DNA from 4 places in the Marinicellulosiphila megalodicopiae genome. Region 1 is predicted to be linked to each of the others. Evidence: predicted binding sites of a transcription regulator. Region 1 holds the regulator's gene; each other region holds the start of a gene.
The links. The regulator PhoB, encoded in region 1, activates phosphate uptake and scavenging genes when phosphate is short. The targets are predictions, from matches to a motif close to TGTCATANNNNTGTCANA.

Region 1 (5,304 bases):
GGCCTGCATTAATCTTAAATATTGAATAATGATAAAAGCGATCAATTGGTCGCTTTTTTTTGCATTTTTTTTGAAACTTAATTCACTTAAGATACACTAAGCTGAGTTTATCCAACTTAATGAGAGTAAATATGAAAAGAATAATTCAATTAGTTTCGGCATTCGCCATAATGACTTTTTTAAGCACGACAGCAATCTCTGCAGATAAAGAATATGTAGAAGGTAAAAACTACCGCCTTTTGAAAAAACCTATTCCTACTTTTTTGAAAGAAGGACAAGTAGGTGTGATCTGGGAAGTATTCTCATATAGCTGCGGCCATTGTTTTAATTTTGAGCCATATGTGAAATCTTGGTTAAAAACAAAGCCTGAAAATGTGGTGTTTGAACATGTTCCTGTATATTGGAATAACCCATTTTTTGCTACTCAAGCGAAAGCATTTTATGCCGCTAAATTTTTAAAAGCACCAGCTGAGTCTCATGATGCTATTTTTAACACAATTCATACAGCCAAAAAACAAGTGGGATCATTAAAAGATTTCGCAAATATATATGCAAATTACGGTGTGGATTCCGATAAATTCATGGCGATGGCTGAATCTTTTGCGGTTCAATCGCGCACTGCATTTGCTGAATCTGTATCACGCGACGGTGAAGTAGAAGGGACACCTAATATCATCGTAAATGGTAAATATTTGATTACAGGTGAAATGGCCGGCACAAACCAAGAAATGCTTAATATCGCACTATATCTTGTTGAAAAAGATGCAAAATAAGAATTAACATTTGATTATAAAAACTCATCATTTATGATGGGTTTTTTTTTGGATAATTATTATGAATATTTATATTAAAACTGTATTTTTTGCCATAGTTACTTTTATGACTATTTCTTCATGTTCAGATAAATCTAATGACGTAGCGGCTGATAGCCCTTTACTATTTGTTGAAGGCACGCATTGGTCTGTATTAAATGAGCCCTTGGAATACAAATTAAAAAAAGGCGAAATTGGCGTAATTTGGGAGGTGTTTTCTTATAGCTGCTCTCATTGTAATGCGTTTGAACCTTTTATAAAGCAATGGCGTAAATCCGCCCCTGAAGAAATTGCATTTGAGCCAGTGCCAGTAATGTGGAATGCAAAATTCAATACTCAAGCAACGGCGTTTTATACCGCACAATTATTGAATGTACCTGAGCAAGCACATGGCAAATTGTTTGATGCCATTCATATAACACGTGCAAAAATAGGATCACTTGAAGATTTTGCCCAGTTTTATTCTAACTTTGGTATTAGTGAAGATCGTTTTATTTCAACAAGTAAATCATTTGCGGTTAAATCGATGGTAGACAATGCACAAAAAATTTCGACTCAAGTTGATGCCACCCCAACATTAATTGTGAATGGTAAATACTTAATCACCACTAAAATGGTTCCTAATCGCCAAACTATTCTAGAAGTGGCTCAATACCTAGTTGAGCGCGATGCAGCAAATAAATGAATCAAACTGGCCTAAAAAATTAACGCATTTTGAAGGTAATTTTAAGTCTATTGCTCAATCACATACCAAGCCCAATGCAATATTGCGTGCTTGGTTGCTCAATCAATCCAGCCTAACTACAAAACTTCAGAATCACTTTGGTGATTTTCAAGTTGAAGTGGTCAGTGAATGTTGGATTAACAACAGCCAAGCCAAGCAATTTTTTAGACAGGCATTGAAAAATAAACAATTCAAGATTGATCGTTTGTGGTGTCGAAAAGTCAATTTGAAATGTAATGGAAACATAGTGGTAAGAGCGCATACCCTCGTGCCATTGCAAACATTTCATAATCAAACACGTCGAATTGGAAAATTACAAAATAAATCCTTGGGTCACTTTCTTTTTACTCACAAGCATATTCAAAGACAACCAATTACGATATTAAATGTTGAAAAATCGCATTGGGCAAGGCAGTCTATTTTTAACATTTATGGTTACCCGTTATTAGTAACAGAATTTTTTGAACCTGATTTTTTAAATAAAAACCAAAAATAAAAAGATTAAATAAAATGATGACATCCACTACTTTTTTCGCTCTTGTACGGTTAACTCGCTTAAATAAACCCATTGGAATTTTACTTTTACTTTGGCCAACGCTATGGGCGTTATGGATAGCCGCTGATGGTTTACCGCCATTATCAACGTTATTTATATTTGTATCGGGCGTTGTGATAATGCGAAGCGCAGGTTGCATCATTAATGATTTTGCGGATCGTAAAATAGATGGAAAAGTGGGTCGAACCAAACTGCGCCCTTTAGTAACTGGAGAAATTTCTAGTAAAGTTGCGCTGCAAACATTTTGTATTATGATTCTTGTCGCTTTTTTATTGGTGTTGTTTACTAATCCATTTACCATAGGTATGAGTGTTGTAGCGGTAGGATTAGCTTCACTTTATCCCTTTATGAAACGTTATACGTTTTATCCACAGGTTGTATTGGGTGCTGCATTTTCTTGGGCAATTGTGATGTCTTTTACAGCTTTGGAACAATCACTTGATAGTAAGGTTTGGCTTTTATACACAGCAAATCTATTATGGACGGTAGCTTATGACACTCAATATGCCATGGTCGATCGAGATGATGATTTAAAAGCAGGGGTTAAATCCACTGCGATTCTTTTTGGAGATATGGATAACGTTGCCATTATTGGGTTGCAAGTTTTGTCAATTATTACGTTTTTATTACTCGGCGGTCACATAGAGGCAGGTTGGTTTTATTATTTGGGTGTGTTGGCTATGGCTGGATGTTTTATTTATCAAGCATGGTTAACCAAAGACAGAATAAAACAGCAGTGTTTTAATGCATTTTTGCATAATTTTTGGGCTGGGATGTGTATATTTATCGGTATCTTTATCGATAAACTGACATGATACTGTCATTAAAATTACTTCGTACTGTCACAAAACTGTAATATAAACAGGTTCTAATACGCCACTTTAAACCATCAGATATCGAGTAAATAACATGTCTCAACGCTCAATCTTAATTGTGGATGATGAAGTCGCTATTCGTGAGATGATTGCTTCAGCATTAGAAATGGCAGGATATAACACGTTAGAAGCAGGGGATGCATCAACAGCGCATGGACTTATTATTGATAAACAACCTGATTTAATATTATTAGATTGGATGATGCCAAATATCTCAGGCATTGAATTGGCGCGTCGATTAAAACGAGATGATTTAACAAAAAATATTCCAATTATTATGCTGACAGCAAAAGCCGATGAAGATAATAAAATTTTAGGTTTGGAAGCAGGAGCTGACGATTATATTACCAAGCCTTTTTCACCGCGAGAATTGGTTGCACGATTAAAAGCGGTATTACGTCGAACCATTGATGAAGATGAGTCCACGCCTATTGAATTTCATGGTTTAATATTGGATCCACATTCTCACCGTGTCAGTGTACAAGAACACGAATTAGAAATGGGCCCCACAGAATTTAGATTACTGCACTTTTTTATGAGCCACTGTGAGCGTGCTTATTCACGTTCACAATTATTAGATCAAGTTTGGGGTGGTAATGTTTATGTGGATGAGCGCACTGTTGATGTTCATATAAGGCGCTTGCGAAAAGCTATTGGTGAGCCGCATCAAAATATGATTCAAACTGTTCGTGGAACGGGCTATCGTTTCTCCTCTAAAATCGCTATTTAACGGCGGCTTTTGTCTGTTAAAATCGCACTTTTTAAGCTGTATTGAGTATGATTCACAATGTTAAAGGCCGACTGGCTTCTAGAACTGTTTTACTAATAATTGCATCTTGGGTATTCGGCTGGTTTTTCGATGCCCCTTATTTATGTCTATTTTTGACTCTTATCTCTTTGCTTACTTATCATGTATATCATTTATTAGAATTAGTAAAATGGTTGGCAAGTGGCAGTAAAACGTTGCCACCAGATAGTTTTGGCACCTGGGGGCAAATTTATGATCACCTACAAGTTAAACAATTAGCCCATTCTAAAGATATTGGTCGATACAAACGCATATTAAAACGAGTACAAGGATCTACAGAAGCGTTAGCCGATGCGGTAGTTATTATTAATAAAGACAATCAATTATTGTGGTGGAATCCAGCTGCCCAAGCTTTATTAAACCTCAAGCGTAAAGTGGACAGTGGTCAATTAATTACCAATTTAATTCGTGAGCCTAGATTTCATCTATTTTTAAATGATCAACAGCCAGGCAGTGCATTGTTAATTCAAACTGTGCATAACCCACCTAAACATATCCAAATTACTAAAACAATATATGGTAATGACGAGCGATTATTGTTGTTACGTGACATTTCGAAAATGAAGCAATTAGAAAAAACTCGACGTGATTTTATTTCCAACGCGTCACATGAATTGCGCACTCCGCTTACCGTTTTAAAAGGGTATTTAGAAACCTTTGATGATTACAAAGAGGATTTGCCAATCACATTTCACAAACCCCTAGTTCAAATGCAAAATCAAACGAATCGCATGGAGAATTTAGTTCGAGATTTATTAGCCTTATCAAAATTAGAAGAACAAAATACAGAGTTAAGGCAGTCCCAAATTGATGTGTCAGATATCATGGTTGAGATCATACAAGATGCACGTGTTTTAAGTGGTGAAAAAAATCAAGAAATTACTTTTAAAGCAAATAGCGAACTGTGCATTCGTGGAGATCAATCTTTAATAACCAGTGCTATTTCGAATTTAGTTTTTAATGCCATTCGTTACAGTAATGAAAAAACAACAATCTTCATTACATGGAATGAAAATGGAACACTTGAAGTAAAAGATCAGGGCATTGGCATTCAATCTCGACACATTGATCGCTTAACTGAGCGTTTTTATAGAATTGATGAGTCAAGAAGTTCGGACAGTGGCGGCACTGGATTGGGGTTAGCGATAGTGAAACACATAATGTTAAATCACCAAGGGAAGTTAAAAATTCAATCAATATACGAAGAAGGCTCCACCTTTAGTTTAGAATTTCCAAAAGACCGATTAGTATCTAAGCTTGATGAATGATACGTTTTAACAACCAATCATTATGCTGTATTGTGATTGGTTTTGTGTGCAGCTAGGCAGTATTTTTTGAGCATGAGTGGTGACATTAATAGCAATTATTAGTGTTAACAGACTTAAGCTGATTACGGCTAAATTTCTGATTTTGTTCATATTACCTTCTTACGCTTGCTATATATTTAGTGAGCATCATCATTTTGTCTTCATCATCATCCACATAATTGAGTTTAACTAATAATTGATTACTTTGAGTTGTGCCAATTA
Region 2 (5,304 bases), 340 kb from region 1:
GCTAATCGAGCTTCGCGATTAAATGGGCCTTTTGGTGGATTGGCTAAGAATTTATTGACCAATTGTATAAATGTTTGGTCACTATTAACTTGTTGTAAATCACATTGATGCTTAAACCATCGTGTGGATGAACTAATATGGCCAATTTCCTCATTACCAATAATGTTAAGGGTGTCGACCATTTTTCGATCACCTATGTCAGAAAATCTTTGTGACGTCATTGGAATTGCGTCTAATGCACGAGCCTCTAAAATCCGATGAACCACTCCCATTCTTTCTAATAAACTATGACGAGTTGTTCTTGCCATAGCCCAAAGCTCTCCATGTACTTTAAAGTCGCCATAATTAAAGCCTAATATCTTTAGCGATTCACAAAGAAGTTTAAAGTGAGTGGCTTCTTCTTTGGCACATTGTACCCAGTCTGAATAATAATCTTTAGGTAATCCTCTAAAGCGATAAACACTATCCCATGCCAAATTGACTGCAGTTAATTCAATATGCGCTAATGCATGAATGGCGTTTGCTTTGCCATATAATTTTTTGAATGGATAAGATTTAAGATCTTTTGGTGCAACAATAAATGGTTGAGGTTCTTTGCCAGGATCTAAATAATCAATGATAGGTAAGCCTTCATTCCAACTTAGTTTATTTTGTTCAAAAAGGTTTGCACAATCAAGTGTGAGGGCAATTTTTTCATCTGGATTTTGGCAGAGGAATATTTTTTGAGCTTGTTCGAATAAGTTCAATTGATGACCTAGCGTTAGAGGGGTGGAGATTGGCCGATTTTACATGAAAAGTGAAGGGAATAGTTGAGAAAATAGTGTACATTTTATATCGAGCAAAGTAGCCTTGCGCGTGTTAAAAACATAGGTGTCATTATGACTAAAAAATTGAAAGAAATATTGTTTGAATATAAAGGATTTCTAGTTTTAATTTTACTTATGCTGATAGTTAGGTCCAGTGTGATGGATTGGAATCCAGTACCTAGTACTTCGATGATGCCAACTATAATTGAAGGTGATCGAGTGTTAATTGATAAGCTGGCTTATGATCTAAGATTTCCTTTTTTTAAATGGTCATTAGTGCATTTTAAGGACCCTCTGCGCGCTGATATTGTTGTAATTAATTCCAGTCAGGCTAAAAAACGCTTAATTAAACGAATCATAGCGATACCTGGAGATGAAATATGGATAAAAGATAATAGGGTAGTGATAAATCAATCAGTGTTAAGTGCCCAATTAATAAGGACCGATTATGATAAATTAGCAGGATTTGAAGAACTGCTTGAAACAAATATTACTCAAAATGGAAAAAACCGTTCATATGTTGTTCGTTTATATGTGAATCAAGAAGATATTTCACCATTGAAAAATATGAAGCCACTTAGGGTGCCTGAAGGTTTTTATTTTGTTATGGGTGATAATCGCCATTTAAGCGATGACTCTCGATTAAATCTAAAATTAGTTCCAAGAAATGAAATTATTGGAAAAGCGAAAAGTGTTGTTTTTTCAGCGGATTATGAAAATTATCATCTACCTAGAAGTGATCGTTGGTTTGTACCTTTGTATTTAAATAATCAAGATGCAGTTAGGAAAAAGTGATGTAGTTTATCTGGACCATTCTTAATAATGGCCCAAGTATTAGAACGATAAAAATAAATGGAGTTCACTCAAACTGATACGCAGTTAAGGTTAATTAAGGAGCGTATTGGATAAAATGTAACCAGAAAATCCCAGCCAAGATATCGCCAGCAATAACCAAGCGATAGTGGGTTGTTTGATGATGATTGTTGGCTCTATTGAGTCGCTGGTGTTTTTATTGGCTTTCTTTTTTATTTTGTCTTGCTCTCTAAGTTTTGCCTTATGTTGTTTCTTGTAAAGCTCGATACCCTTTTGAATTCCTTGGGTGATTAGCTTTGTTTGTTGTTTGGTTTGATTTGGTTTTTGAATTGACTTTGCCATTTTTGCGGCATCTTCATTTGATTTGTTGGGTGAGCTTTTCATGTCTGTCATCTTATTGTCAATTATGTGGAGTAGGATAAAGCCTTGATTTTAAAAGTAAATATTTAATTAAATAAAAAAATAGGCATAAAATTTGCTTTATTTTAGATAGTTGAAATTATATGACAATTTTTTGAACACTAAATATCAAAGTAGTTATCACGATATTTATAATTTATCATTTTTACATTACACGGAGACAAGTTATGTCGATGAATTTATTACAAGCTGAACTAAGTAACATTGAAAGTAATGGTTTGCATAAACCAGCTGAAGTAAGTGAAACAAAACGTGATCGAAATCATAGAAAGTTAGCAGCAAGACGAGCTGTTGAAGAGCATCTTGAAAGGCAAAGACTAAAAGAAGAGTATGCAATGGATATGCTAGATTAAACAACCAAATTATCTAAAAGAAGATGGATTATTATCCATCTTTTTTTTCGCCTGTCATAAAACAAGTAATGTTTATTTTTGTTACCCCCTCTTGTAAAGTGAGTGAGTACTACTAATCTATTTGATACAAAAGTATTAATTTATAGAGTATTTATGTCTAATATTTTGACTGTAGATGATAATGAAGCCATGCGTAAAATGATCTCCCATACTTTATGTTTAGGTGGGTTTGTGGTTGCTGAGGCAGAGAATGCTCAAATCGCTTTGGATAAAATGCAGCATGAATATTTTGATTTAATTATAACCGATATCAATATGCCCATCATGGATGGTATTGAATTTACAAAAGCAGTGCGTCAATTAAGTCAACATCGTACCGTCCCAATTCTAGTCCTCTCAACTGAAGATACCGAAGATTTAAAAAAAACAGCCTCCACCGCAGGTGCTAATGGATGGGTTGTCAAACCTTTTTCACCATCAGATTTGATTCAAAAAGTACGTAGCGTTATGCATTGATTAAGTTGTATCCAATCCTTTAACTCTGTAAGTGGGCATTATGAAATATTCTTTTTTATCATTAGTTTTTGTTTTAATGGTTTCATGTCAATCAGATCGAACTGATAATCTAGAAAATTTCCAATCCGCCTCTGGATTTGATGCGAATGTATTGGATTTTTCTGGACGCATTTATGAAGACTCAGTCCGATTAAGTTGGTCATTTAGTTCAGCTAATCAGCAAGTAATGCTCCGACGAGGAAGTGGAAGTTTTCCATCAGATGAAAGTGATGGAACGCTAATGTATAGAGGTGTGAATGATTTTTTTGTGGATGTATCCGCACGGCCAAAAGAAGTTAATTATTATCAATTATTTATTTATAAAAATGAGCAAGGTTATCAGCCCATTGCTCAATTAATTGTTTCTGTTGATACTCAAATTGAAACTACGATTTTGCCTATATTAAATTTAAGACATTTAATAAAAGACGCAGAGGTTATTTTAGAATGGGATGTGCCTGAGGATATAGAGATTTCTCAATTTGAAATTGTAAGAAATAATATTTCTATTGCAAAAACAACTCGCCCATTTTGGAAGGATCTAAACCCACCTATTGGTAGTGAGCTTGAATATGAGGTGTTTAGCTTAAATTCAACCGATGAGCGTTCGAAATCATCTTTAAAATTTATGGTTACTGTTTCTGAGCCAATTATTGAGGTGATTGAGCAATTACTGATTGTAGCTGAAAATAATCAAGCTCACATCACTTGGGGGGTACCTGAAAATAATTATTATCTTAAAACGGTTTTATTTCGAGATGATGTTTTAATATTTGAAGACCTTGAAGGTGCTGGGGTATTTGTTGATAGACAGGTTAGTAACCACAATAACTATAAATACTCAATTTCTCATATTAATACAGCATTGGTGTTTTCTCCATTGTTAGAATTGGAAGTGACAATTCAAGATACCATTGGGCCGAATAACGTGAGTGAATTTCAAATAGATGCAAGAAACAATCAATCCAATATAAGTTGGGTGTTACCTCAAGGTGTCGATTTTGATTATGTGGAGTTATTTAAAAATGACGCCTTAATCTATTCAGGTAATGATACTTTATTTATTGATACCGCTGTTTTGAATGGAGATACTGTTATTTATAGGATTCAAAGTGTCGACACTTCAGGAAATCTTAGTGCGATTGAGCAATTATCTGTTGAAGTCATCGATGACATCGCACCAAATACAATTGCTAATGCGCATATAGAAATCTATGACTCCCAGCTTACTGTATCTTGGGATGTGCCAGAAGAAGAGTATGAAAAAATTCAAGTATATAGAAGTGATTCACCTTTGCTAAATTATCAAGATGGATACTTATTATTTGAGACCTTTTCAGTAGCGCCGTCGTTAGAAATTTTGGATCGAGAGTTAGTCAATGATCAAGAGTACTTTTATGGAATTTTTGTCATAGATAGTTCAGGCAATGTCTCACAAGGGGTTCAACTAAGTGCAACACCTTTAATTGAAGGAAGTATTGAATTGCCAACTAATGCCTCATCAATAGTCGAGTTTTCTCCATTTGACAGTATGATGACTTATGTAATGGATACACAAATTGACTCAAAAGGCAGGGTATTGTTTCTTTGGCAGGACTACAGTTTGCAGCCAGTTGGATTTAAATTAGAACGACGATTTGCTGATGGGCAGTTGGATAGTACATTTGGGGATATGGGGACGGTTATTTTTCAAGATGCTTCTGAAAATATTTACCCAAATAAATTTGCTCTAATTGATACTGGTGAAATAATAGTAGCGGGCAGGACTTATATTAATGAAGATCAGGTTTTATTGCTTGCAAAATTTTCTGAAGATGGCGTATCTGTAAATGGTTTCGGTGTCACAAGTACACATGGAGATATTAATATTGTTGCAGATAGTGCTTCAAAATTTATGACTATTGACCATGTATCTGCCTATTTCAATGACTTATCTGTTATTTCATATTCCGGGAATGATATTTATTTAGTTGGAAATGCCTCTTTAGCATCTGACGATATAATATTTACCCTTAAATTGGATGCTAATATAGGGGAGTTGGATTCCAGTTACGCTTCAGGTTTGGGTATGAGTGCTATTAATACAACCCCTAATGTATTTTATAACTTACGCTCTGCAGTGGATGACTTAGGGCAAATTTATGTCTCAGGTGTAACTTCTGCTACAGGAATATTGGTACGTTTAAATTCAGAAGGGGATTTGGATACAGCTTTTAATTCTGGTGCGCCTGTCATTTTACAAACTGATTCACAGTGCTTGCAATTGCAAGAGGTAAGCAATGTGGCACTGGACAATTCAAATGATATTTATTTAAATATTAATTGCTACGACAATGTTAATTATTGGTCCCCAAAAC
Region 3 (5,304 bases), 1.5 Mb from region 1:
AATACGTAGCAGAAGGGTTATTGATTTCACAATTACGTGTCAACTTTGAAGAAAAGATTGAATTTTCAATCAAAGAAAACGCCACCATTGGCCGTATTAAATATGGTGATGAGTTATTACAGTCTGAGCAATCAGAAGATGAAGATGCGCAATTTGATGCGGATTGTATATTACACAGCAAAGAAGTATTGAATATCGTAGCAAAGATTGAAGAGTTGTTTCAGGTTGCCCCTGGGATTTGATTTTTAAATTTTTAAAAGCAAGAGCTGAATTATGGCTTTTGCTTTTTAATTGGTATTACTGCACGTACTATTAAGCATCTCTATTAGAGTCGTACCAAAAAAAACACATTAAAGAGTTCCCCATCCACTTTGATTTTGAAAAGCTGTAAAAAGAAAGTTTTGCACGTGTGCCTTTCCTTATTTCACTAAAAATTTAAACCTGATTTTTACAACTGAAATTGATTGCTATTCAACACTACTGCCTAAACAATGTATATTTTTAAGATAATGCTCAATTCTGAGAAAGTTCAAAAAAACTAAGTATGTCTAAAAATTCATAACGTACGAAACAATCAAATTTGAATATTTCACTATTCAAACTCTCTCCAACCTACTAACAACTAATATAACAAATGAAGTACCCGCGCTTGAAACCTCCACTAACTCCACCTCAAACGCTTCCCACTTAAATATTATTTCACTATCATAAGGATCACTAAGTTTTGTAAAAATAAATTCTGTTGATTCACCTGCATAAATTGCAGATAAATAGACAGTCACACCACTTCCAGCTGGATAAGCCTCTGAGTCAAACGGATCCGCTTCAATACTTTCAAATACGATATCGGTCACTTTAATTGTAAGACTCTCAAACACAATAATACTTGAGTTATTTCCTAATGATATCTGTTCGCTTTTCATCAATACTGCCTCTGGACTTTTATTTGAATTTATCTCTGTGCTTTTAGATATTGGGATTAGCAGCATAAAGCTGATCAACCACAGGTAATACATTTTCACTTTACATCCCAAAATAACAAGTAGAATACTTCTCACAATTTGACTCTCACTGAACAGGCTCATTAAAAATTAATTTTAGCTTTTTAAAACCAAGTTACCCTCGAACTCAATATGATCGAACATTTAAATCCAGTCATATTTTTTTGCGAAACCAAAGCGCATTAACTTAACCATTTATTTATGAAGCAACTATTTATAAAGCAACTATTTATAAAGCAGCTATTTATGAAGCAGCTATCAATCGAGAATAAACCGCAGGCACAATCGCTGCTAAAACAAACCCAACTATGATCATCCATAGTAAAGAAGCATCAATCCAAAACAATGCACTTAATCCCATTACCGCTGCAAACACAAAAAGAAACCCTGCCAAGCGGTGTGTTTTTCGCCAAACGTTTTCATCGGACAATGTCGCTTTTGTTCTTATACCAAACGAATGATTGGATTGTATTTTTCCCATAAAATTACCCATAATTAAAAACACAAAAGACAATCCTGCTACTACCCAATGCCCCAGACTTTGAATCACATCCAATCCAGCCAATATAGAAATAATTTGTAACACCACTAACAATAAAGCTATGGCCCCCACTACATAACTGAGTGCTTTTTTAGATTGTTTTAAATTTTCTTTTCTAGATTCAAGCTTAGCCACAAACATCATCACTAAAATCAATATGATGAGTATGAATGGAAACACCGCTAACGCTATCCATTTATTAGCAAATTGATCTGGCTCGCCGGCCAAATTCCAATGTATAGGCAAGTGATTCACATCAATTGAAATACCAGCGCAGATAAAAATCATAAACGACAAACCGATTAGCTTTAAATACAAACGACCAAAGCCGTTTAAAAAAAATTCATTCATGTTCATTTTTTCGCTCCCAAATTAAATACGTGCATTAATTGCATTAATGATTCTTCTAATACCGATACATTTAATCGATAAAAATTATAATTGCCCTTTTTATAGTCAGTCACTAAATCGGCTTTTTTTAAAATGGCAAAATGTTTTGAAAGTGCAGGCTTACTTAAGTCAAAATGCGAGGCTAAATCCCCTGCGCATAAATCATGTTCACGCAACAATCGCAAAATTTCTCTTCTTGTTGGGTCACCCAGTGCTTTGTAAACTTGATTCATTGTTAAATTCATTTAACCAAAAGGTAAAACAATTCTAGTTAACCTTTTGGTTAAATGCAAACTTTTTTTAATGCAAAAAAAAAGCAGCCAATCGGCTACTTTATCAAAACGTGGAGAGCTTTGTTTTAAATACTTTTTATAAATCTAAACTAAATTCTAATCCGACGGTTTGATACATTTTGTCAGAAAGATTTAAATTACTTTGCGAATAATTTAGAGAGATCAGTTGATTTGCTGCTAAGTGGTAGTTAAATTGAACACTTGGTTCTAAAACTAACATTGTGCATTCACAATTAACTGGTCGATCAATTCGCTTACCTTCTGCCCAATTTAAAGCTGTACCCATTAACATCGTAGCTGAGGCGCTTAATTTACCGGATTGTTTTGTATTTAATTGATAGGCCACATATGGCATTAAATACACATCAAAATTTTGTGGATCTTCTTTATAAAGTCTTTCTTTACCTGCGTTAGTTGCTAATGCAACAGTAAAGCCTCTATAAAAATTACCTACCATATGCTCTTCCATGGTGGCATCTAAAAATTGTGCATTATGATTATAAAAGTTTGTATCTTTTACTTCAAAGTCTACTGACCAGTTTTCTAAGTTAATGGTTGGTTGTTTTGCTATTGCTGCATGAGTCAATAATGAGAATGCTAACGTTGCGATAATTGGTTTTATAATGTTCATCTTAAAATACACCTTTCTTTTCAAGAATGGGGCAATAGCCCGTTGATTAAGTTGAGCGGATTATTACCTAATTTTTTTACTTCCACAAATGCCACTCAATGCATTTTACATAGTACAAAAGTCTAAAAAAAAATTGGCGCTTTTGTATTTATAACCTACCAAGACCACTATCTATTTGGGTTGCAAAGGGATTAATAAAATTCATTGTGTCAAAAAAGTAACTAACATTTCTTTACAGTTTAGTTGAGCTAAAAAATATCATTACACTGATTTACACCTACTTACTTTAATTAAATCATTGAACCCCTTGATTCCACTGATGCATTGTATTTTTGCGTCAGAAAACATTCTTTTTTCAATAAAATGTAACTTTTTAATTCTATTTATTGTAATTTTTTGTGACATTTAGAATGACTTTGTAATGTGTGAAGTACGACAACATTATTAACCGACAATTTTTTGATTTTTTTATCAGAACCTAAATAGTTTAATGGGATATAAAATATTTTCATTAAACAAAGCCACTTTTTAAATGTGATTTTTAAGCTAATCTGAAAAATGAAGTAATCAAACTTACAATAAAGTTAACGGAGCGATTAGATGTCTCAACTTTCAATATCACACATGTACACACAAAAAGGTTTCACTTTAATAGAACTTATTATGGTGATTGTAATTCTTGGAATTTTATCTGCCTTTGCAATTCCCAAATTTGCCGATTTGGGCGACAGTGCAAAAGATGCAATTTTAGATGGCGCACGGGCATCCGTATCCTCTGGTAATGCGATTGCCCATTCTGCATCCCTTGCAACAAATAGTCCCACAACGGTCACATTGGAAGGCACAGCTTACGCCCTAAGTAATGGTTATCCAACAACCGCTACCATTTTAACCATTGCAGGTATTTCTTCAGGTGCTGGTGGCGATTATGCCGTTTATGCTGATTCAGCATCGCCTGATGTTGTAGCAATTACAGTAAGCGGTGCAGTAACTGGTGATAATTGTTTTGCATATACTGAAGCTGCATCTGGTGGTGCATCAAGCATAACCATAATGGGGGTATGGACGGACGTAGATAGTAGCGGTACGTTAAATGCTGCCGACACATGTTCATCTGTGACCATGCAATAATTGAGTGACTTATGCTGCTTAACTTTCGCTTCGTGCAGCAACATCAAAATGGCTTTACATTAATTGAATTAATTATGGTCATTTTGGTGTTATCCATTTTAAGCGCAGTCACTATTAGTAAATTTCCAAACACAGCAATATATGATCAACGATATTTTGTAGATGAAACCATCAGTGCCATTAAATTTGCTGCAAAAAAATCAAAAACCAGCGGTTGCCCAGTTAAATTAACTTTAACTGTCAATAGTTATCAGATCACAATTGATCCTGCTTGCTCTACCAATTTTACTCAAACATTAACTTTGCAAGACCAATCCACCGCCTTACAAAATAGCAATTCAGTTGGGGTGGTTATCACAAGTAATCCTTTAGAAATTATTTTTCATTCAAATTTTACTATAACAAATACAAGTGATGTTTTATTGGTAGCCCACCCTATTAATTTTTCTAGCGCACTAGGTTTGAATCAAACCTTATATTTAGAAGGACAAACGGGATTGATTTATGAATAACAAAAATATCCATAATCAAATTGGCGTAACACTTATTGAACTAGTAATTAGTATGGTGATTCTTTCAATTATGATCGTTGCCATGTTTGAAGCCATGGCCTCCATTTCAAAATCAAATGCCGATCCAATGCTAAGAGCACAGAGTTTAAGTATTGCGCAATCTTACTTAGAAGAAATTCAGTCTAAAGCCTTTTTAGATCCAACTACTAACTCTTGGTGCGGTGTATCCATGCCAACTGATTCAAGTCGCTCAAGCAGAGCGCGTTTTGATGATATTTGTGACTACCAAAGTTTACCTGACACCGTGGTTAGAAATTTAAATAATACTGCAATTGCGTCTTTAGCTAATTATCAAGTCACCGTATCAATAACAGCAGATGCAAGCGTCGATTTAGAAGGGTTATTAGGCACAGCAAATGATTCAGCCCTTATAACAGTAAACGTCACATCTGCTGACAATCAATCTGTACAACTGAATGTATATCGAGCAAATAATGATTAATATTAAATCCAAAACCAATTTAAATGGGTTTACATTGATTGAATTAATCATGGTCATTACTTTAATGTCAATTTTAGCTGTGGTTATAACCCCAATTCTTTCTAGACCATTTGCAAATTATCAAACGCAATATGCAAGACAAGAGTTAGTGCATTTAGCCCAAAGTAGCGCCGATAAGATTTCACAAGAACTAAAACAAGCGCTGCCTAACTCTATTAGAATTTCAGCCGATGGATCCACTTTAGAATTTATATTAATTGAACAAGGAGGAAGATACCGCTCGTCTATCATTGCTAGCGATAA
Region 4 (5,304 bases), 860 kb from region 1:
AGCTCAAGGCTTTTGTTTTATGCCAACCACAAAAATGCGTGCAGGTGGCATTGAGGATTATGCCGATGCCGATGTCATTGTCATTACCGCAGGCTCAAAACAACGCCCAGACGAAAGCCGTTTAAACTTATTAAAACGTAATCAAAAAATTATGTGCAGCATTGCAGATGACATAAAAAGCCAAGATCCAAAAGGCGTTATTTTGGTTGTCTCAAATCCTGTGGATATTTTAACCAAAGTGGTATTAGAGCGAACCGGCCTACCTGCTAACCGAGTATTTGGGTCAGGTACTGTTTTAGACTCAGCACGATTACGTTATTACTTAGCAGATCGCATGAAAGTAGACATTCATAACGTTCATGCTTATGTACTTGGTGAGCACGGTGATTCAGAATTTACAGCCTGGTCCATTGCAAGTATTGGCTGTATTGATATTGATCAATATTCATTAACCGAGCCTTTAACACAAGCCGAAAAAGCAAGCATCACCGAAAACGTACAACGCTCTGCTTATAAAATTATCGAAGCTAAAGGCTCTACCTATTTTGCAATTGGTATGGCCCTAGTAAAAATTGTGAGCGCTATAATCAAAGACAAAAAATCACTACTTACTGTTTCGCGATTAATTACAGGACAACATGGAATAGACGATGTGTGTATTTCATTACCCTGTATAGTGTCAAAAGATGGTGCGCAGTTGATGCCTAATATTCATTTGTCAACTGAAGAACAACAACAACTTGTGGAAAGTGCAAATATTTTAAAAGAGCAATACGCCACTTTACAAGTTGAATGATATAAAACTTAGAACTATCTTTAGGGAGCATTGCTCCCTTTTTTTATGGATGTAAAACACAGTGTGATAAAATTTTGTAGCACTAAAAATGGATACCTTCATTTTATATTTAATGTCTAATAATTCTGAATACAAATATTCATATAAATCACATATTAGTGTCACATGTTTGTCATACTAAAAATTTAGTTTGTCCCACGATAATTATTCGCCCAATATCTTAATCAAAATTCGGAGTGACAACATGAGTAAAGAAACATTTGACCCTACAATTTATAATAAAAGCGGTAATACAGAATTTGCAAAAGTTTTAGAAACCCATGTGAATCGCCGTAAAGTTTTAAAAGGTGGCGCCGCTATGGGTGGCATGTCAGCACTAGGATTAGGACTGGCTTCTTGCGCAAGTAAAGACGATGACGAACAAACACCAGAAGAAAACGCATCATTAAAATTAGGATTTGAATCCATTGCTGGCTCAAAAACAGATGCCGTTGTGGTTCCACAAGGATACAGCGCGCAAGTATTAGCCCCTTGGGGAGAAGCATTAAATGATAATGCTTCAGTGTTTGATGCTAACAATCAAATGAGCGCACTTGATCAAGAAAATGCAATGGGTCAAAACCACGACGGCATGCATTTTTTTCCTTTAAATGATTCATCAACCGATGGCATTTTATGCATCAATCATGAATATTTAAATGTCGACGCATTATATGCAAACCAAACCACTGGCGAAAAACCATTAGTAACAGAAATTGCAGAGTATGTTGATGCAACTCGCTTAGAAATAAACGCGCATGGCGTATCGGTTGTTCGTGTGAAGTTAATGGACGGAAAATGGAATGTTGTAAAAAATGATGAGCACAATCGTCGCTTTACAGGTTTAACTGAATTTGATGTAACGGGTCCTGTTACTGCAGAATTATTAAGAACAAAATTTTCACAAGGGCAAGCTATTGCTCGCGGCACATTTAATAACTGCGGTAACGGCACGACACCTTGGGGCACGTATTTAACTTGTGAAGAAAACTGGCCCGGTTATTTTGTTAAAACAAGCGGCCGAAATACAGCAGATGATCGTATAGGAATAGCTAATGATGAAACACGTTACGGCTGGGAATTTGCAGCAGGGTTAGCAGGTGAATTACAAGATGAATTCACCCGTTTTGATGGATCAACAATTGGCGCAACTGCAAATGATGACTACCGTAATGAAGTAAATGGACACGGATATATTGTAGAAATTGATCCGTATAATCCAAATTCTCGTGGACAAAAAAGAACCGCCCTTGGTCGTTTTAGACATGAAGGTTGCACCTTTGGAAAATTAACAGAAGGCAAACCGGTTGTATTTTATTCTGGACACGACTCTCGTTTTGAATATGTCTATAAATTTGTTTCAGCAAAAAACTGGAGTGCCGCAGATGCCGACCCAACAGACCGTTTAGCTACTGGTGCATCATATATGGACGAAGGGACGCTGTATGTTGCTCAATTTAATATTAATGGACATGCAAAATGGCTGGCACTTGAATTAGCCAGCATCGATAAAAACGGCAATCTATTATCAGATTCATTTGCAAGTTTGGCAAAAATCATTTTAAACACAGCAGGCGCAGCAGATTTATTAGGTGCTACTCCAATGGATCGTCCAGAGTGGGGCGCAGTTGATCCAGTAACAGGTACTGTTTATATGACAATGACAAATAACACAAGACGCACATTAGATGTTGGAACTAACTACGCAAACCCGCGTTTAGATAATAAATTTGGCCATATTATTCGTTGGGACGAAAGTGAAAACCAAGTTGATTTTTCATGGGATATTTTTGTATTCGGCAGCCCTGAAACAAGTGATTACAATATTTCTGATTTGTCAGCACTGAATCAATTTGCAAGCCCAGATGGTTTGGCATTTGATGCTCGTGGAATTTTATGGGTGCAAACCGATAACAGTGCAGGCGAAGTAACCAGTTATACCAATGACCAAATGTTAGCAGTCATTCCATCTGCCTTAGTAGATGAAGATGGAAAAATGCAAAACATAAATGCTGACAATCAAACAAATTTAAAACGTTTTTTTGTAGGGCCTAATGGTTGTGAGGTAACAGGTATTGCAATGTCACCAGATAACACAACGATGTTTGTGAATATTCAGCACCCAGGTAACTGGCCAAATCCAGAAAATACAGATGCCACAAGTGCGCCTGGAAATACTGTTTTGGCAAGATCATCCACCGTTGTGATCCGTAAAGATGATGGCGGAAAAATTGGAGAATAAGGTTTTATTCTTATAATTAAAACGCGCTTAATTGCGCGTTTTTTATTTTTATACAACCATTATTATTGACAATAAGTTTTTAAATCCATTTAGTTTTCCATTTATTATGAATTTTTTAACATCCTTTCTTTGCTAACAGATAAATACCATTTCAGCCCAACATTGTAAGTCACAAAAAAAGATACGATACAAGCAATTAGCAATAGATACAAAACAGCAGAAAATTCAAAATAATAAAACCCAACATTAATGGAAACTATCAGCGAAAAAATAAACATAACAAATATAAATGATAAGATACTGCTATTAGTGTGATTATGAAATAACAAAAGAGGAAGCAGCCCAACGAAGAAGGTTAGATTAAAAATCATCACAGAAAAATAAAATTCATAATCGATAACTAAATCAAAACTAATGACAAAAATCATCACTAAAGTAATAATAATTAGAATGTTCACCATAATATTAACTTTTAAATACTTAATAATAGAATGACTTAAGCTACTATTAGGATAAAGGTGGTACACAGGTTTTAAATATTTAATAAACATAAGTGTTTTTTGATGAATTGAAATTAAGCTTAGAATGAATAAGACAAAAAAACTCAATACAATTAATTCGTAAGTGATATCATTTTCACTTTTAGAAAATATTAGAAACAAAAATAATAGAAAAAACAAATAAACAAACACATGTAAATATAAATCTAATTTATTAAAAAATGTGGTCAATCTAATATTTCTTCCAATTAAAAACATTAAGGATTCAACATTTAATTTTATGTATGTGGTAATGACTTTAAATACATTCAATGAATACTTAGATTCGATATAGTTTAACAAAAATGCAAATATTATTTGAAATAACCCAAGAAAAGTTAATAAAATAATTTTATTTAAATCAAACACATCATCAAAAAAAACAAGCACCGGAAAAAGTGCTACCAAACTACTCACAATAGTGAATTTTTTTAATATAGCACAATATAGCATCAAGCTATTAAGAACGATAAAAAGTGTGAGAAAATGCAACCAAACCCTATAACCAAGTAACGCCATACCTATTACCGATACAAAACTAATAAAAGTTAATATCGCAAGACTAGTTAATATCAGATATAAACGATATTCAAAAAAAACAGAATAAAAATGATTATTTTTCAAAATAGAAAAATTCAAAAAAAATCCGACAGCAATGACAATAGTGGTTACAAAATATATAGCGTATACATTTAAATCTAAATCAGATGACACAAACGCATTAATAACAAACAACAATCCGTTGATAATAACGATGCTTAAAATCCAAATAATTAATAAATTTTTTGAAAGCTTTATATTCGCTATTAATATATTTAAAAATTTATGCACGTGTAACCTCCAAATACCAATCTTCTAATGACATAGGTATAGATTGAATCGTGACATTATTTTCACATTCAATTTGACTGATTGAATGATTGCCTTTTTGGGTCATTACGGCTTTATGGCCTTGGTCAAAATCCTCCCACTGCGTGAGATGGTTATATTGTTCTTTATTGGTGATTGTACCTTGTATAACCACTGAAGCGGCATGAGTTTGAATAGTTTCTACTGCGTCAAATATTTCTATTTTACCATTATTTAATAAAGCAATATGGCTTGCAATGCGTTCAACATCCGAAATAATATGAGTTGAAAATAATACTGTAATGTTGCTCTCACAGGACAAATCAACAATTTCCTTAAGAAATTCTCGTCGCATATTGGGGTCTAAATTTACGACAGGCTCATCCAATATTAAAAGCTTAGGTTTAACCGATAATGCTTGAACAATTTGAAGTATTTGTTTTTGCCCACCAGACAATTCTGATATTTTTTTCGTAGAATTGAGATTCCAACGATTTAATAATTGCTGCGCATAAAGGTTGTCCCACTTTTCAAAAAATACTGAAAAATAATCAAAATATTCGTTTACTTTCATCCATTCAAATAATTCTTGATTTTGCGGAACAAATGCAATGGATTGAAGCTGGGATTTTTTTAACTCGTTTATGGGTTGCTGCCATATATGAATGCAATTTTTTTTTAAATCCTTTAACCCCATGATTGATTCTATTAACGTGGTTTTACCAGCGCCATTACGACCAAGTAAACCAATTATTTGCCCTTGTTCGATTGTGAGATTTAAATTATCTAATATTAAATTGCCATCATAGGTTTTGCTTAAATTATGAATTTCAACAATA

Region 2: TYM08_RS02955 (PA3496 family putative envelope integrity protein) is a predicted target of PhoB. The motif match lies at 2,111-2,128, and genes of this name have one in related genera.
Region 3: TYM08_RS11155 (pilus assembly FimT family protein) is a predicted target of PhoB. The motif match lies at 3,210-3,227, and genes of this name have one in related genera.
Region 4: TYM08_RS00810 (PhoX family protein) is a predicted target of PhoB. The motif match lies at 956-973, and genes of this name have one in related genera.

What each region holds. Positions count from the first base shown of each region.
Region 1 covers NZ_AP023087.1:1,056,334-1,061,637, forward strand. Annotated here, with positions in the region: gene TYM08_RS04470 (c-type cytochrome) at 1-12, shown strand, start outside; gene TYM08_RS04475 (thiol:disulfide interchange protein DsbA/DsbL) at 132-773, shown strand; gene TYM08_RS04480 (thiol:disulfide interchange protein DsbA/DsbL) at 835-1,497, shown strand; gene TYM08_RS04485 (chorismate--pyruvate lyase family protein) at 1,481-2,032, shown strand; gene ubiA (4-hydroxybenzoate octaprenyltransferase) at 2,047-2,907, shown strand; gene phoB (phosphate regulon transcriptional regulator PhoB) at 3,002-3,697, shown strand; gene phoR (phosphate regulon sensor histidine kinase PhoR) at 3,745-5,043, shown strand; gene TYM08_RS04505 (hypothetical protein) at 5,050-5,193, opposite strand; gene TYM08_RS04510 (response regulator) at 5,195-5,304, opposite strand, start outside.
Region 2 covers NZ_AP023087.1:715,525-720,828, forward strand. Annotated here, with positions in the region: gene TYM08_RS02940 (ferritin-like domain-containing protein) at 1-746, opposite strand, end outside; gene lepB (signal peptidase I) at 879-1,601, shown strand; gene TYM08_RS02950 (DUF2956 domain-containing protein) at 1,692-2,012, opposite strand; gene TYM08_RS02955 (PA3496 family putative envelope integrity protein) at 2,207-2,392, shown strand; gene TYM08_RS02960 (response regulator) at 2,546-2,908, shown strand; gene TYM08_RS02965 (hypothetical protein) at 2,949-5,304, shown strand, end outside.
Region 3 covers NZ_AP023087.1:2,596,412-2,601,715, forward strand. Annotated here, with positions in the region: gene TYM08_RS11130 (recombination-associated protein RdgC) at 1-242, shown strand, start outside; gene TYM08_RS11135 (hypothetical protein) at 597-923, opposite strand; gene TYM08_RS11140 (SdpI family protein) at 1,246-1,899, opposite strand; gene TYM08_RS11145 (autorepressor SdpR family transcription factor) at 1,896-2,165, opposite strand; gene TYM08_RS11150 (hypothetical protein) at 2,302-2,856, opposite strand; gene TYM08_RS11155 (pilus assembly FimT family protein) at 3,457-3,987, shown strand; gene TYM08_RS11160 (pilus assembly FimT family protein) at 3,999-4,499, shown strand; gene TYM08_RS11165 (type IV pilus modification PilV family protein) at 4,492-5,001, shown strand; gene TYM08_RS11170 (pilus assembly FimT family protein) at 4,994-5,304, shown strand, end outside.
Region 4 covers NZ_AP023087.1:200,571-205,874, reverse strand. Annotated here, with positions in the region: gene TYM08_RS00815 (L-lactate dehydrogenase) at 1-796, shown strand, start outside; gene TYM08_RS00810 (PhoX family protein) at 1,041-3,077, shown strand; gene TYM08_RS00805 (hypothetical protein) at 3,182-4,447, opposite strand; gene TYM08_RS00800 (ABC transporter ATP-binding protein) at 4,440-5,304, opposite strand, start outside.